One region of the Bradyrhizobium sp. WD16 genome, then DNA from elsewhere that is predicted to be linked to it. Evidence: riboswitches for the same ligand, from Rfam matches in the RefSeq annotation. Region 1 holds a riboswitch; each other region holds the start of a gene.

Region 1 (4,138 bases):
GTCGATCGGGATCAAGCCTTCGAACCGCTGCGTCTCTTTCAGGGACGGGAACGGAACAAAGTGCATCACGATCCCGCTCGCGAACCACATGGCGAACAACGCGCAGAACGCCACCCCCAGCCATCGATGAGTTAACCGAAGCAGATACATGGCTAGATCAGCACATCACCATTTGAATGCGGCGGAAAGCTCATAGGTTCGCGGAGCTCCGAGCAGAACCTGATCGGGATAGAACGGATCACCCCAAATGGCATAACGCTTGTCCGTCAGATTTCGTATGCGGAACGTCACCCGGGTCTGCTCGACTGCATCGAAGACGGACTTTGGGATGTCGACGAATGCATAGGCATCCGCGACGGTGTAGGCCTTCAGCGCAACCGTGTTGGCATCGGTGTTGTACCGATCGCCGACGTGACGTGCGGATATGCCGACCTCAACAGGCCAAGGGGTGGAGAATTGATAGGACGTTCCGGCGTTGGCTACGACACGGGGTACGTTCGGCGGGGCATTCCCGGAAAACGAGCCGCCGGCAAAGGTGTAGTCGGCATACCGCGCATCGACATAGGCGACGTTGCCCCAGATCTTCCACGCCGGCGTCAGGCGGATGGCGGCAGCCAGTTCCACGCCCTTCGATTCCTGCCGTCCGGCGATGTTGAGCTGCATTCCACCGGCCGCTGCATAGACGTTCTTTCGCAAGACGTCGAATAAGGAGAAGGACCATTCCGCCCTGTTGTCCCAGAACAGGTGCTTGACGCCCGTCTCATAGGTGCGGGACGTGGTCAAATCGAGCGGCTGGCGCGGCCCGAGCAGGAAGGTGTTGTTCGCCGAGACGTCCGCACCGGTGGCATATTGGCTGAAGAAGGTCAGGCCGGGGATGGCTTCCCAAGTATAGCCGATCCGGCCCGTCAGCGGCGTCCAGGATTTTGAGAACGGAAAGCCCGCCTTCTCCGCGCCGTTGACATCGGTCGAATTTCGGTCGAGCCCGATATGCTCCAGCCGCAAGCCGCCAACGAGCGCGAATGTTCGCGTGATCTTCAGGCGGTCTTCTACTGACAGTGACTCATTGTCGATCCTTGCGGTCTGCTGCTGCGTCGTCAGAGGCCCGTAGTATCCCCTGATCGGATCGACCAGCGTGACCAGGTCGTGCGGGAAATTGGCCGCGCCCGGGCGGACGAAGTCGAGGCCGCTCGCCGCAAAGGTTGCCACCAATCGGTTTCCCAAGCCCGCGATGTCGGAGTCCCACGTCAAATCGGTGATGCTTCCCGCCAGTTTCTGGTTGTGCGCCACGAAGAACCGCTCTCGATCGACCAGGTTCAGACTGGCGTTGAATGCTTCCACCTCGTTGTTGAACCACTCACGTTCCGCGCCGTAACCATAGACTTGGCTCTTCAGTGTCAGATTCGGCGCAACAGTGAGCTCGAAACCGCCACGAAGCCACAGCTCCTTTGCATCGGTATGGTTGTCGAGTACGTTGTAATTGGTCGTGAAGGTGCGGTCATCGATCGTGACGGGCCCGAGATTCGAACCATTGTAGTTCGAGACGTAGCTTCCGGAGACGATGCCGGTCGTGGCATGGGGGCCGCTGAATGCGGCAGAGACCAGCGGTGCGCCCCAGTAGGCCTTCGACCGGTCTTCCTTGTACTCGATGGCCCCCCAGATCTTGAAATTGTCCGATAGGCGGTAGTTCAGTCGACCTGACACATCCAGTAACCCGGTGTTCGTATCGTCGACAAAGCCGCTTAGCGACGACCGGCTGATATCGAACCGGTAGTCCAGTCCCTGAATGTTGGTGCTTCCGCCTGAGCCGTAGTAACTGCGGAAGGACGATAGTGAGTCGTATGAGAAGAGCGCCTCGTTCCGGATCGGGCCGGTGTGCGGTTGTTTCGTCACGAAATTGACGGCGCCGCCACTCGCGCCTTCTCCTGACATAAGAGAAGCGGGTCCTTTCAGGAATTCGACGCTTTCCAGATTGGCCGTGTCCATGAACCGAGACGTCATGTTCTGAGGGCCGACCTTGATGCCATTGTAGAGCACATTGATCTGGCTGTTGGTAAAGCCGCGCATTGAGAAGGCTGACGGCTCGGCGGGATTATCGCCCGACGTCACGCCGACCGCGCCCTGCGCCACTTCCGTTACTGTTCGATAGCCGCGGTCGCCGATGGTCTGTTGCCCGATCACTTCGATGGTCGCGGGAACCTCGCGCGCGCTCAAGCCCAGTCGCGAAGCGCTTTCGGCAACGGTTCCGGTGTTGAGCGGCGTCTGCACCGCGTTTCGGGCGTCTTCCTTCTGCTCGGTGGCGTTGGATGTCGCTCCGATTGGTGCTGCCGGGCGCGGGCGCGATCCCGAATCGCGGCTCCGCTTTGTCCCCGTTCGATTTTGGGTCGCCGGCGGAGAGACCTCGATAGGCGGCAGCTGACTGGAAGAGGGAAGCTGCTGTCCCTGCGCGGCAGAGACGTCAAGCGCGAGCATGGAGACGAGAAAGCCGGATGCAAACAGGAAATTGCGGCGCGGGTCGCCGGTGGTGGCAGAAGACAAGGTTCGGACCTCGGTATGACGTCAGTGGCACGTCACAGCGAGCCAAGTTTCACCTTTAGGCCGACAACCTTCAGTGAAGCAATGTCTGTACTCCCCGACCGACATTTTCGCGTGTGACCACGGCTGACGGCAGGTCTCCTGGCTCGCGGGTCGTTACCTTGCGTCGCCTTCCCGGGGCCGAGTCGCCCAGTGGCTCGTGACACAAGGTTCGCCGCTTACAGTTGCGGGGGCAGCTGCGGAATCGAGCAAGCTTCCTTGCACCGCATTCCCTTTTCATCCCCAATAATGAGGAACCGTCCCGAATATCTAAAGCTATGTCGCGCTGGGAGTCAAATGCAGCCGCCGCCAGCAGCGCGGCTGAGATGGCGCCATCATTTGTTTGTTCAGCCAACCAGGTTTGGGGTCGTCAGCGGACGGTCGTGCCGTCTTGCGTCGGGGCAATCGGTCGGAGAAATTCGGACAATCGGCGTGGTCAGAGGAAGCCTTCTACTTTTCTCGAATTGCGCCATGAGCCCCGACGCGCCAATGGGCTAACAGCATACAGAGGCAAGGATTCAAATCAGCCTCGTCGCCTTCAAGCCGGCATGGCCGTGCCGGCCGATGTTGGGCGGTAGCGCACAGTGGTGCCGGGCGGCGGCACCAGCATGCCTCCGCTTCAGAGACTGCCAGCGTACGAATCTCGGCATTCGCTTCGAAGCATCACTGTCGAATCGACTGGTACCGACGGCCTCGACTGCTCACGCCTCCGGCGATGAACATCCGACAGACAGCGCGTCTGTCGCAAAAGTTGGAATACTCATTTCGTGCGACCGCCGAAAAACAGAATAGTCCGTGACATCCATACATTTTATGGTGGAAGCATCGAGACCTGCTCAACAGGAGCCGCCGTGACCAGCCCGTTTTTCGTCTCCCGTCGTTCCCTGCTCAGCGTGCTTGCGGGAGGCCTCGTCGCCGGCAGCGCAGGAGCGCAAACCAGGCGAGGCTCGGATAGCGATCTCGGCGGGGTCACGCTGCGCGTGGCCCATTACAAGGGCGGTTGGCGCGCCCTGCTTCGGGCCGCCGGGGAAGACAAGACGCCATACAAGATCGACTGGAAGGAGCTCAACAACGGCGTCCTGCACATCGAGGCGCTCAACAGCGATGCCCTCGATCTCGGTTCGGGCAGCGAAATTCCTGCAATGTTCGCCGCCCGCCAAAATGCCAATGTGCGCTTCATCGCTGTGTCGCACGAGGACCTCAACACCCAGGTCACCGTCGCTGCCAAGGATTCGCCGATACGTTCGATCGCGGATCTCAAGGGCAGGAAGGTCGGTTACGTGCGCGCAACGACCGCCCACTATTTCCTGTCCAAGCAGCTCGAGGAGGTCGGCCTTTCCTTCAACGACATCGACGCCATCAACCTGACGCCGTCCGACGGCTATTCGGCCTTCACCTCCGGTAAGCTCGATGCCTGGGCGATCTACGGTTACAATGGTCAGCTCGCCATATCCAGGCAGGGAGCGCGCCTCCTGAAGACCGGCGTTGGCTATCTTTCCGGAAATTTCCCGGTCTATGCCAACCCGAAGGCCATCGACGACGCCTTGCGTCATGCGGCCATGGCCGA
Region 2 (4,138 bases), 330 kb from region 1:
TGCCGCCGATCCCCTTGATCGCCGGCACGTCCAGCGCCTTCTGGGCCGCGCTCGCCTCCGCCGGCTCGGCGCCGAGCTTGATGGCCCGCTCATAGGCCTTCTGCGCGTCGGCCACGCGGAACGCCATCGACGGCGCGCACGGACCATGCTCGGCGACGAACCGCCCGGCATGGCTGCCCGGCTCGGCATTGACGAGATAATTGACGTCGCCCTGCCGATAAAGCGTGATCGCCTTGCAGCGATGTCTCGCCACCGCGACAAAGCCCATCAGCTTGAACAGCGCATGGAGCTGTGCAGGCTCAGGATGTGCGAACTCGACGAATTCAAAGCCGTCGGCGCCCATGGGATTGGATTCGGAAATCACCGCGGCTGGCGCGTCGTGCGGAAACGGACCCATGGTCTCTCCCTGGGCTGTGGCGATCATTGCAGCAAATGATTGCGCGAGACCGCCGCAATGTTCATGCAAAATGAGGCTCAATATGCCATTCTTATGCACGTTTCGTGCATGAACAGGACCTCGTACGCATGATCCATCTCGACAGCTTCGACCTGAAGATTCTCGCGGCGCTGCAGGCGGAGGGCCGGCTCACCAACCAGGAGCTCGCCGATGTCGCCAGGCTGTCGGCATCGCAATGCTCGCGGCGACGCGCCCGCCTCGAGGAGGAGAAGATCATCCAGGGTTATTACGCCGATCTCTCCGCCGATGCGCTGGGCTTCAACGTCATCGCCCTGGTGCAGATCACCCTCGCCACCCACTCGCCCAACAACGCCAAGCGCTTCCGCGACCTGGTGCGGCGGGTCGATGCGATCCAGGAGGCCTATGCCCTGACCGGCGACGCCGACTATCTGCTCAAGATCGCCCTGCGCGATCTCAAGAGCCTGTCCGACATCGTCAACAACGTGCTGATGCCGCACGAGAGCGTCGCCCATGTGCGCTCCTCGATCGTGCTCGACTGCCTCAAGACGACGCGCCGGCTGCCGATCGGCAAAGCCGGATGAGGACACGCTCGCGCGTTAACCTGTTGTGCGATCGCCGGCCGAGTTGCCGAACCCATTTTGTGTCTCGCGACGGGTGCGGGCACCACATCGAGCATGACTCAACGAACGCGAATCACTTCTCGCCGATTCGTCCCTGCTTCGTTCCTCGACTGTTCGAAAGATTAACGCGACACGGAACATGCGTCGCATTGTGGGACGATGCCGGTAACGCCCATTCATCACAGGCGGACGAGGCACGCGTTAACCACTGATGAGCGCCACGCGATCAGGCGCCGCTGCCATCTTGTGCTTCTCTCTCGGTGTACGCACCACATCGAGCATGCTGCGCGCTGCGCGAATCGCATTTCGCTGATTCGGACCCGCTTCGTTCCACCGGTGTTCGAGAAGTTAACGGCACGACGACCGACGTCCTCCGCTGGCACAGTGGTGTTAACGCGTCTCACAACACAGATCACACGCCTCATCGCCATCTTGTGTCTGTCTCGCACAGGCAGCACCACATGGCGCACGGCTTCGCCTGCGCGAATCGCTGTTCGCCGATTCGGGCCCGGTTCGTTCCACCCGCGTTCTGATCGTTAACGGAGCGAGCACGAACGTCGCATTCCGGCACAACAGGCCGTCGCCTTGACTCCCGTCGTTAACAAACCCTAACGTCGATTCGACGGTTCCCTTCGGGGATCAAAAGGGAATGCGGTGGGGACACCACCAGACAAGCTCGCCGCAGGCGAGGTCAGGGTGTCCGATTCCGCAGCTGCCCCCGCAACTGTCAGCGACGAGCCTGCTGTCCAGCGCCACTGGGAAATTCGGTCCCGGGAAGGCGACATCAGGTGATGACCCGCGAGCCAGGAGACCTGCCGTCGATCGTGGTCACACGCGGCAATGTCGGTCGGGGAGTACAGGCATTGGTTTCATCGACGCATCCTGCGTCATGAACCTCGGTCGCGGTGACGTGCCACCGACGTCAACCGAGGCCATTCATGCCCGCCGTCTTTGTTTCCGCAGGGACTCGCCGCACCCGCTGGCTCGCCACCAGCTGTCTTGTGTCCTGTCTTGCATCCTGCCCTGCAATCCCCGTTCTCATCGCCACCGCGGCCGACGCCCAGCAGGCCACCCCACTGCCGGCGATCACGGTCGCCGCAAGCCGGCTCGACAGCGCCACCAACACCATCGTCGGCGCCTCGAGCACGGTCATCTCCGCCGCCGAGATCGCACGCTCGCCGGCGCAGTCGCTGCAGGACATCATCGCCCAGACCCCCGGCGTGCAGGTGCAGTCCACCTTCGGCATCGCCAACGGCGCCTACACCGCGGTCGACCTGCGTGGCTTCGGCGCCTTCGCCAGCGCCAACACCCTGGTCCTGATCAACGGCCGCCGCGTCAACGACCTCGACCTCATGGGGGTCGACTTCTCGACCATCCCGCGCGATTCCATCGAACGCATCGAGATCACCCGCGGCAATTCCGGCGCGGTGCTCTATGGCGACAACGCCGTCGGCGGCGTCATCAACATCGTCACCAAGACCGCCGTCGATGGTCCGCCGGCGAGCATGAAGGCGGAAGCCGGCACCGGCTCCTTCAACCAGCGCCAGGGCGTGGTCTCCGCCGCCGTCAATCAGGGGCCGTGGTCCTCGTCGGCCTTTGGCAATGTCTTTTCATCGGGCGGCTGGCGCACCAACAACGCCATCAACCAGGTCAACGGCGTCGGCGACCTCCGCTACACGACGCCGGACTTCACCGCCTTCCTGAACCTCGCCGGCGACAACCAGCACATCGGCTTTCCCGGCGGACGCCGGGTCGATCCCACCACCGGAGCCAGCCAGATCGCGACCGATCCGCGCGGCTCCTCGACACCGTTCGACCATGGCGACAAGCAGGGCATCAATGCCACCGCCGGATTCACCACGACCTTGCGGGACGGCGTCGACCTGATCGTCGACGGCGGTGTCCGCGTCAAGAAACAGCAATCCGCCTTCTTCGGCGACGTGCCGCTGTCGAGCTTCAACGCGAGCTTCAGCGACAGTCACCTCAGCACCTGGTCGTTGACACCTCGGCTGTCGATCAAATCGGTCCTGTTCGGCCTGCCCTCCACCGTTCTGACCGGGGTCGACTTCCACGACGCGACCTACCATTCCAGCCGCTCGCAATATCGCAGCTCCGCACCGGTCCACGTCTATGATCTCGGCCAGCAGACCCTCGCGGCCTATTACCAGCAGACCGTGAGTGTTCTGCCGACCACCGACCTGACTTTGGGTGGCCGCATCCAGCGCACCCTGGTGACCGCGCGCGACACGCTCGATCCGACCGCGCCGAATTACTTCGGTGACGCCCAGCAACTGCCGCTCGATCAGGCGCAGACCAACACCGCCGTCCTCGGCGGCCTCGAACATCGCTTCAACGAGGTGTTCACCGGCTTCGCCCGCGCTGCCAGCGCCTTCCGCACGCCCAATGTCGACGAGCGGGTCAGTTCCGGGCCGATGTTCGACGCCTTCTTCAACCCGGTGGCCAACAATTTCGACATCAAGACCCAGACCTCGTATGACGTCGAGACCGGCCTGCGCGTCAACGCCGGTCGCTTCGAGATGCAATCCAGCGTCTACGACATGGAGCTGACCAACGAGATCCATTACAATCCGGTCAGCTTCTACAACTACAACCTCGACCCGACCCGCCGTTACGGCAGCGAGACCAGCGCCAGCTATCGCATCAATGACAGCCTGCAACTACGCGGCGGCTTCACCTATACCCGCGCCGTGTTCCGCGAAGGCCAATATGCCGGCAGCGACGTGCCGCTGGTGTCGCGCTATTCCGGCAGCGCCGGCGTCAGCTGGGACATCTTCGACAAGTATCTGGTGTTCGACGCCACGTTGCGGGCCTGGTCGAGCCGCCGCATGGACAACGATCAGCAGAACCTCCAGCCGAAGATCCCGGCCAATGCCACCGTGGACGTCAAGCTGAGCGGGGCCTATGAGCGCTACTTCTGGTCGGCCGGCATCAACAATCTGTTCAACGTCGCCTATTACGACTACGCCATCGCCAGCGCGACGACCCGGGGCGTGTTCAACGCCTATCCGCTTCCGGGCCGCACCTATATGGTGAAGGCCGGGGCGACATTCTGAAGGAGGCAAGGCAATTTGGCCGAATT
Region 3 (4,138 bases), 1.1 Mb from region 1:
GGGAGATGAGGCGTTGGGTGAATTCGAACGCGTTGGCGAAGATGCCGCGCAGCAGCACGGATCCATAAACCACGACCAGGATGGCGACCAGCAGGTAGACGAAATCGCCGGCGCCGCCGATGCAGATCGCCGTCCCCAGAAAGATCGGCGTCGTGAACGCAATCGCTGCCACCGGGATCGTGGCAAAAGCGAGCGCGCCGCCCGCCAGCATTCCGGCACAAAGGCAGGTGATCACGATCTGGCCGCCGTTCGAGGCGTCGGCGAAGAACGCCGCCGGCACGACCGCCCAGGCGAGGCCGAGAATGAACGCATTGCGCACCAGCCGGTGCATGGTGCCGCGGGAGACGAACTGCGGCTTGGCGATCCGTCGCGACGAAAAGGCCTTCAGTCCGACGATGAGCGTGCCGCAACCGACGACAGCAGCCCAGACCAGGGCAGGGAATCGGTCCGGCGAGGGCCACAGGGCGATGGCCAGCACCGCCGCGTTGCAGGCGTTGGCCAGCATGATGCCGGGCGAATAGCGAAGCACCAGCGAGACCTGTTCGGCCCGAATATGGCCGGCGACCGTCTCGTCCGTCGGCGGTCCGCCGAAGGCCGCCAGATCGCCGGCGAACAGCCTCGATAAATAGGAGCTCAGATACCCCGGCATCCCCGATCCCGCAGCGCCGACCTGGCGGCTTCGGGAACAAAATCGCGACAAAGCTTTGATGAACTATAAATTCCGGGAGATTGCCAGCACTGGTTGTATCGCCTCGAGGCGTCCAAGTTCTGACATCGATAACAAAGGATGAACGCGCTAAGCGTTGTCACCACAAGGGCGCGGGATCGATCGCGAATCGATGATCGTCAAGCGCGCGGCCGGCGGCACGCACATCATCCAGATCATACGATGACCTGCCCGACCGTCCTGCGACATCAAAGCATCGCACGCTCCCGATTGCGCCGATGGCGTCGAGACGGGCTGCAGGCCTGCCGAGAAGCTGCGCGCTTCGATGGCATGCGCCACCTGGTCAATCCGCCCGGTGGGGCCGCCTGATTGACATCGACCGTCCCCGCAGATCATAGTGCCGGCCGATGGTCCGTCCGTGAGGATGGTTAAAGAGGGAACACCGTGAGGAGCCAATCGGCTCCAAGGCGGCGGCTGCCCCCGCAACTGTAAGCGGAAAGCGTTTTGTCTCATGGTCACTGGGAGTTCGCTCCTGGGAAGACGGACGAACGCGACTGATCCGCGAGCCAGGAGACCTGCCATCAAAGGAAGACTGCGGTACCGGGCGGGGCGCCCCGGTGGCGGCTGTGTATCTTACACCTCACCCTGATCCCCAGGGGCAGTCGGCGTCCCACTGATCCGGCCTCAGGCGTTTGACGCCAGGCCATTTGGGAAAGTCCGCCGATGGCCGAAGGCCAGACCGTCAGCCTGCATGTCTGCGTCACCTGCCGCGCCGGGGAAGCCGAGCGCGACGGCATGGCGCCGGCCGGGCGGCGACTCCATCAGCAATTCGCCCGCGCCTTGCGCGAGCGCGGCGACGGCGACTGGATCGAGCTGAAGGAAGTGACCTGCCTCGTCTCCTGCCAGCGCGGCTGCGCGGCCGCCGTCTCCACGCCCGGCAAATGGAGCTACCTGCTCGGTCACCTCGACGACAGCAAGCTCAATGACGTGCTGACCTACCTGCGCATCTACCGCGACTCGAAATCGGGTGCGGTGCTGCCCTCCCGGCGGCCGGCCTCGCTGCAGGACGCCATGCTCGGCCGCTTTCCCCCGCTCACGCCGCCACCGGACGGAGCCTCATGACCGACAAACTCCACGCCACGAAAACGCCGGTGACGATCATCACCGGCTTCCTCGGCGCCGGCAAGACCACGCTGCTGCGCCATATCATGGAGGGCGCCGCCGGACGGCGGCTCGCCGTGATCGTCAACGAATTCGGCAGCCGGGGCGTCGACGGCGAGACCATCAGGAGCTGCGGCCTCCAGGCCTGCGCCGAGACCGACATCGTCGAACTCGCCAATGGCTGCCTGTGCTGCACCGTGGCCGACGAGTTCGTCCCGGCCATCGAAGCGCTGATGGAGCGGCCGCAGCCGCCCGAGCACATCCTGATCGAAACCTCGGGCCTGGCGCTGCCCAAGCCGCTGCTCAAGGCGTTCAGCTGGCCATCGCTGCGGTCGCGGCTGACGGTCGACGGCGTCGTCGCGGTGATCGACGGCCCCGCCGTCGCCGCCGGGCGCTTCGCCGACGATCCGGCCGCCGTCGCCACCCAGCGCGCGGAGATCGAGACCCTCGACCACGACAATCCGCTGGCCGAGGTCTACGAGGACCAGCTCTTCGCCGCCGATCTCGTCATCCTGAACAAGACCGACCTGCTCGCGCCGGAACAGGTCGAGGCGCTCGCCCGCGAGATCGCCGCCAGGCTGCCGCGCGCCGTCAAGGTGGTCGCGGCGCGCGAGAGCAAGATCGACCTCGCCACGCTGTTCGGTCTCAACGCCGCGGCCGAAGCCGATCTCGCCGCCCGGCCGTCGCATCACGACGACGCGCCGGACCACGAGCACGACGATTTCGAGAGCTTCGTGGTGGCCATGCCGGAGATTGCAAGACCGGAGAGCCTCGTCGAGCGGCTCAAGAGCGTCGTCGAGCAGCACGACATCCTGCGCATCAAGGGCTTTGTCGCCGTCGCCGGCCGGCCGCTGCGCCTCGAGCTGCAAGGCGTCGGCGCCCGCTTCCGCCATCATTTCGATCGTCCCTGGAATGCCGGCGAGCCGCGCCACGGGCACCTCGTGGTCATCGGCCGCAACGGTCTCGACCGCGCCGGCATCGCGGCCGGGGTGATCGAGGCCGGAGCGTTGGGCTGACCTCATGCATCTGCTGGTCCGGGAGCAGCATACGCTGGACGAAGCCGAGGTCGCCGAAGATCTCGGCCAGAGCCCGGCCGACATGGTGCTGCTGTCGTTCTCGGACACCGATCTCGCGGCGGCGGCCGCCGCCTGGTCGCGGCTCGGCGCCGACCGCCCGTCGCTGCGGCTCGCCAACCTGTCGCGCCTGCGCCATCCGATGTCGGTGGACCTCTATGTCGAGCAGGTGATCGCCGCGGCCAAGGTCGTCGTGGTGCGCCTGATCGGCGGACTCGATTACTGGCGCTACGGCGCCGAGGAGCTCGCCGCGGCCTGCCGCGGCGCCGGCACCATCCTGGCGCTGCTGCCCGGCGACGGCCGTCCCGATCCGCGGCTCGCGGCACTCTCGACGGCACAGCCGCGGCTGCTGACCGAACTCGACGGCTATCTGCGCGAAGGCGGCCTCGACAACACCACCTCGGCATTGCGGCTCGCCGCCGCTGCCGCCGGCCTCGCCGAAGCGAACATCGGCCCGCTGGTGCCGATGCCTGCGTTCGGGATCCACGACATCCCCGGCATGCGGACGAGCGGCGCGCCGCTGGCCGTCGTGGTGTTCTATCGCTCGCATCTTCTGGCCGCCGACGTCGCGCCGATCGAAGCCCTGGCTGAAGCCTTGCAGCAGCGCGGGCTTGCGGTCCGCGCCCTCTATGTCGGCAGTCTGAAGGCGGGCGACGCCGCAGCCTTCGTGGCCGGCACCCTCGCCGCCTGGCATCCCGCCATCGTGCTCAACGCCACCGGATTTTCCGCCCGCCGCGACGATGATGATGGCGCCTCGCCGCTCGACACCGCGGGCGTGCCGGTGCTGCAGCTCATTCTCGCCGGCTCGACCGCGCAGGCCTGGGCCAATTCGTCGCGCGGCCTCGCCCCCGCGGACCTGTCGATGCAGGTCGTGCTGCCCGAACTCGACGGTCGGCTCTCGACCACCGCGATTTCGTTCAAGGCCGAGGCGGCGGCCGCACCCGAACTCGAATTCGTCGGCAGGGCGCACCGTCCGCATCCGGAGATGATCGCGCTCGCCGCCGACCGCGCCGCCGGCTGGGTGCGGCTCGGCGAGACACCGCCGGCCGAGCGGCGGCTCGGCGTCGTGCTGTCGGATTATCCGGGCGCGGGAGGCCAGCGCGGCCATGCCGTCGGCCTCGACACCTTCGCCAGCATCGACGCCATCGAGACCCTGCTGCGCGATGCCGGTTACGATTGCGGCGCGGCCGAAGCGCCGGCTTCATCGGTCCTGAAGGACGCCACAGCCGCGCCGTTC
Region 4 (4,138 bases), 1.1 Mb from region 1:
GGGTCTGCCGCTCGACATTCGCGCCTTCGGTCCGCCGCCGCTCAAGCAGATGACCGAGGACTTCCTGCGCGCCTACAAGCAGACGGTCGATTTCTGGGCTGAGGACTTCAACATGAAGCCGCTCACTGCGGTCGATGTGAAGGAAATCTCCAGCGCCGGCCCGGTGACGCAGGACGATAACGTCAAGGTCTCTTCGGTGGTCGTCCAGCATCCGCCGGTGAAGCCGGCGCTCGGCTATCGGTTCGATTTCAAGGATCGTTCGATCGCCTTTTCCGGCGACACTGTGCCGCTGGAAGCTGTCGCGGTCATGGCCAAGGGCGCCGACGTGCTCGTGCACGAGACCATGTATGTTCCAGCCGTCGAGAATTACATCAAAGAAGCGATCGCCAAGGGGCGGCCGGTCAAGTTCGACGCCTTCATGGCGCATATGAAGGCCGACCACACGCCGTCGGAGGACGTCGGTCGTATCGCGCAGGAAGCGGGCGTCAAAACGCTGGTCCTGTCGCATCTCACGCCCCCGCTCGACAGCATCACGGACGACGTCTGGCGCGAGCCGGCGGCGAAATACTTCAAGGGCAAGATCATCGTCGCAAAGGACCTGATGGTCGTGTGAAACACTCAGCAGCGTGTCGGCGCTCCGTTCCGGGCATCGACTCGCTTCTGACCCCCTGAACGTCGACATGCGCCCAGCTCCATCGCAACGGCCGGCTGTTCCCGCCGAACTACCTGCACGACAGCTGGCTCGACTATCTCTACTGGGACACCGAGCTCGATCCGTAGGTGCGACGGCCTAACCGTCGAAGCCGCTGAGGCAAGCAAGAACCGCTCACACGTTATGGCCGCTTCGGAGCGATACCGGAGCGGCCATGGTGTTTTTGGTAGACCCCGCGCGGTGATGGCGGCGGGGGACGGAGCGTGGGCGCGCGCAGCGAATCGATGTGTTCGCAGACGGCCTGCAGCGTCACAGGCCGGAAGAAGAGCTCGACATCGTCGAACTTGGTGAGCAACATGGTGGCGCGCCTCGCAATCCCGCGAAGGCGCTCGACCGTTGCCCCTATTCCGGCAGCGACCGTGGCCGGGCCGTACGACAGATCGGCGGTTACTGATCGAAGTTCGTCGATGAAGCGCTCGTATTCCGCATGAATCGTCTGCAAGCCTCCCGGGTGCTCAGCAAGGCAAAGATGCCGCGGCATCGGAGTGTCCCTGAGCCTTGCACCAGCGTGTTCCTTAACGACCTGATAAACGGCCGACATGTCTCGGAACAGCCGACATCGAGTCGTCTCGAAAGCATCTAGTCTAGGCCGGCAGGGACCCCCCGCATTCCACAGGGAAAGGGATCTTAGACCCTTAACGAATCGTTGACACTTCATCGCGAATATCACCATATATGGACGTCACGGTTCCGCTGGATCGCAAGATTTAGTGGCTAAGAGGGAAGCCGGTGAACCGTGCGAAGGCGCGGAATTCCGGCGCTGCCCCCGCAACTGTCAGCAGCGAGCTGTTTCCGAACGAATGTCACTGGCTTAAGGCGCCGGGAAGACAGGAAGCGAGCGACGACCTGCGAGCCAGGAGACCTGCCGCGACAAACTGAACGTCCACGGGCGGGGTGTCCCGGCGGTCGCTTGCATGCGCCGTCGGCATTCTCTCGTCGGCGCTTCTGCAGCGTCCTCCTTTGCCCCGCTCAAACACAACGCGCGCATCACGGGGCCCTTGATGTCTTCAAACCTGCACCACGCGGAGGCCACCTCCGCTCCCATTATCCAGTTGCGTCCGGAATCGCTTGCTGCCGTTCCCAGCGAGCCTGCCATGCAGATCATCCGACGCAACGGCAAGGTCACGCCGTTCGACTCCGCGAAGATTGCGGTGGCGATGACCAAGGCTTTCCTCGCGGTGGAGGGCTCGAGCGCCGCTGCGTCGCGCCGCTTCCATGAGAGCGTCGAGCAATTGGTGGCCGAGGTCGTCGCAACCCTGATGCGACGTGCAGGCGAGGGGCGCACCTTCCATATCGAGGACGTCCAGGACCAGGTCGAACTCGCCTTGATGCGCAGCGAGAACCACAAGGTCGCGCGCGCCTATGTGCTGTACCGCGAAGAGCGGTCGCGCCAGCGCGCCGAGGAAGCGGCCGCACAGCCGGCGCCTGCCGCCACGCCAGCCCTGCACGTCACGTTGGCCGACGGTTCGCGCGTCGGTCTCGACACCAAGCAGCTCGCGCTGATCATCGGCGAAGCCTGCGCCAGCCTTGACGGTGTCTCTGCGGCTCCCGTGCTCGCCGAGACCACTCGTAATCTCTACGACGGCATCAGCCAGGACGAGCTGACGCTGGCATCGATCATGGCCGCGCGCACGCTGGTCGAGCAGGAGCCAAACTACACCTATGTCAGTGCACGTCTGCTGCTGGACAAGCTGCGCGGCGAGGTGCTGTCCTACGTCCACGGCATGCCGACATCCGCCTCGCAGGCCGATATGGCGACGCGCTATGCCGACTATTTCCCGGCCTATGTGAAGACCGGCATCGCCGCCGAACTGCTCGATCCCGAACTGGCCCGCTTCGATCTCAGCAGGATCTCGGCCGCTCTGAAGCCCGAGCGCGACCTGAACTTCCAATTCCTCGGCCTCCAGACGCTCTACGATCGCTACTTCCTGCACGTTCACGGCAAGCGGATCGAATTGCCGCAAGCCTTCTTCATGCGCGTGGCGATGGGGCTGGCGGTGCGCGAAATCGACCGCGAAGCCAAGGCGATCGAATTCTACGATCTCCTGTCGTCGTTCGATTTCATGGCCTCGACGCCGACGCTGTTCAATTCGGGTACGCTGCGCCCGCAATTGTCGTCCTGCTTCCTCACCACCGTTTCGGACGACCTCGACGGCATCTTCAAGTCGATCAAGGATAATGCGCTGCTCGCAAAGTATTCCGGTGGCCTCGGCAACGACTGGACGCCGGTCCGCGGCCTCGGCGCGCACATCAAGGGCACCAACGGCGAAAGCCAGGGCATCATTCCGTTCCTGAAGGTCGCCAACGACACCGCGATCGCCGTCAACCAGGGCGGCAAGCGCAAGGGCGCGGTTTGTGCCTACCTCGAGACCTGGCACGTCGACATCGAGGAATTCCTCGACCTGCGCAAGAACACCGGCGACGACCGCCGCCGCACTCATGACATGAACACCGCCAACTGGGTGCCGGACCTGTTCATGCAGCGCATCGATTCCGACAGAGAATGGACGCTGTTCTCGCCTGACGAGACGCCCGATTTGCACGATCTGTACGGCGAGGCATTCAAGGCAGCCTACGAGGCCTATGAAGCCAAGGCGAGAGCCGGCGGCATGCGTATCTTCAAGACTGTGCGCGCGACCGACCTCTGGCGCCGCATGCTGACCATGCTGTTCGAGACCGGCCATCCCTGGATCACCTTCAAGGACCCCTGCAACCTGCGTTCGCCGCAGCGTCACATGGGTGTGGTCCATTCCTCCAACCTCTGCACCGAGATCACGCTGAACACCTCGGCCGATGAGGTCGCGGTCTGCAATCTCGGCTCCGTCAACATGCTCAGCCATGTCGGGCCTGACGGCCTCGACCAGGCCAAGCTGAGGCGGACGGTGACGACTGCGGTCCGAATGCTCGATAACGTCATCGACATCAATTTCTACACGATCCCGGAGGCGCGCCGCTCCAACATGCGTCACCGGCCGATCGGACTTGGCCTAATGGGCTTCCAGGAGGCGCTTCAAGTCCAGCGCATCCCAGTTGCGTCCGATGCAGCGGTGGCTTTCGCCGACCTCAGCATGGAAGCGATCTCGTTCCACGCGGTCGAGGCGTCGTCCGATCTCGCCGCGGAGCGCGGGCGCTATCCGAGTTTTGAGGGTTCGCTGTGGTCAAAGGGCGTCTTGCCGATCGATTCCATCCAGCTGCTCGCCGACGCCCGCGGTGGGCTCGACGTGGACCGTTCCTCGACGCTCGATTGGGACCGCTTGCGCAAGAAGCTCACAGCAAGCGGAATGCGCAATTCGAACGTGATGGCGATCGCGCCGACCGCGACGATCTCCAACATCTGCGGCGTCTCGCAATCGATCGAGCCGAACTACCAGAACTTGTTCGTCAAATCGAACATGTCTGGCGACTTCACCGTCGTGAATGAATTCC

Evidence for each region. A riboswitch is a leader RNA that binds a small molecule or an ion and turns the genes downstream of it on or off. The one in region 1 is predicted to bind cobalamin.
Region 2: linked by a shared signal. The riboswitch ahead of DB459_RS05635 (TonB-dependent receptor) and the one ahead of DB459_RS07160 (TonB-dependent siderophore receptor) in region 1 are both predicted to bind cobalamin.
Region 3: linked by a shared signal. The riboswitch ahead of DB459_RS12200 (DUF1636 domain-containing protein) and the one ahead of DB459_RS07160 (TonB-dependent siderophore receptor) in region 1 are both predicted to bind cobalamin.
Region 4: linked by a shared signal. The riboswitch ahead of DB459_RS12255 (ribonucleoside-diphosphate reductase subunit alpha) and the one ahead of DB459_RS07160 (TonB-dependent siderophore receptor) in region 1 are both predicted to bind cobalamin.

Annotation. Positions count from the first base shown of each region.
Region 1 is NZ_CP028908.1:1,539,939-1,544,076, reverse strand. Features, by position in the region: gene DB459_RS07165 (PepSY domain-containing protein) at 1-150, opposite strand, end outside; gene DB459_RS07160 (TonB-dependent siderophore receptor) at 166-2,469, opposite strand; cobalamin riboswitch at 2,646-2,848, opposite strand; gene DB459_RS07155 (ABC transporter substrate-binding protein) at 3,423-4,138, shown strand, end outside.
Region 2 is NZ_CP028908.1:1,205,861-1,209,998, forward strand. Features, by position in the region: gene hppD (4-hydroxyphenylpyruvate dioxygenase) at 1-397, opposite strand, end outside; gene DB459_RS05630 (Lrp/AsnC family transcriptional regulator) at 526-999, shown strand; cobalamin riboswitch at 1,645-1,873, shown strand; gene DB459_RS05635 (TonB-dependent receptor) at 1,977-4,112, shown strand.
Region 3 is NZ_CP028908.1:2,635,193-2,639,330, reverse strand. Features, by position in the region: gene DB459_RS12205 (bifunctional diguanylate cyclase/phosphodiesterase) at 1-649, opposite strand, end outside; cobalamin riboswitch at 1,059-1,265, shown strand; gene DB459_RS12200 (DUF1636 domain-containing protein) at 1,391-1,789, shown strand; gene cobW (cobalamin biosynthesis protein CobW) at 1,786-2,844, shown strand; gene cobN (cobaltochelatase subunit CobN) at 2,849-4,138, shown strand, end outside.
Region 4 is NZ_CP028908.1:2,650,726-2,654,863, reverse strand. Features, by position in the region: gene DB459_RS12270 (MBL fold metallo-hydrolase) at 1-613, shown strand, start outside; partial or broken gene DB459_RS12265 (HNH endonuclease) at 679-780, shown strand; gene DB459_RS12260 (hypothetical protein) at 834-1,193, opposite strand; cobalamin riboswitch at 1,381-1,597, shown strand; gene DB459_RS12255 (ribonucleoside-diphosphate reductase subunit alpha) at 1,714-4,138, shown strand, end outside.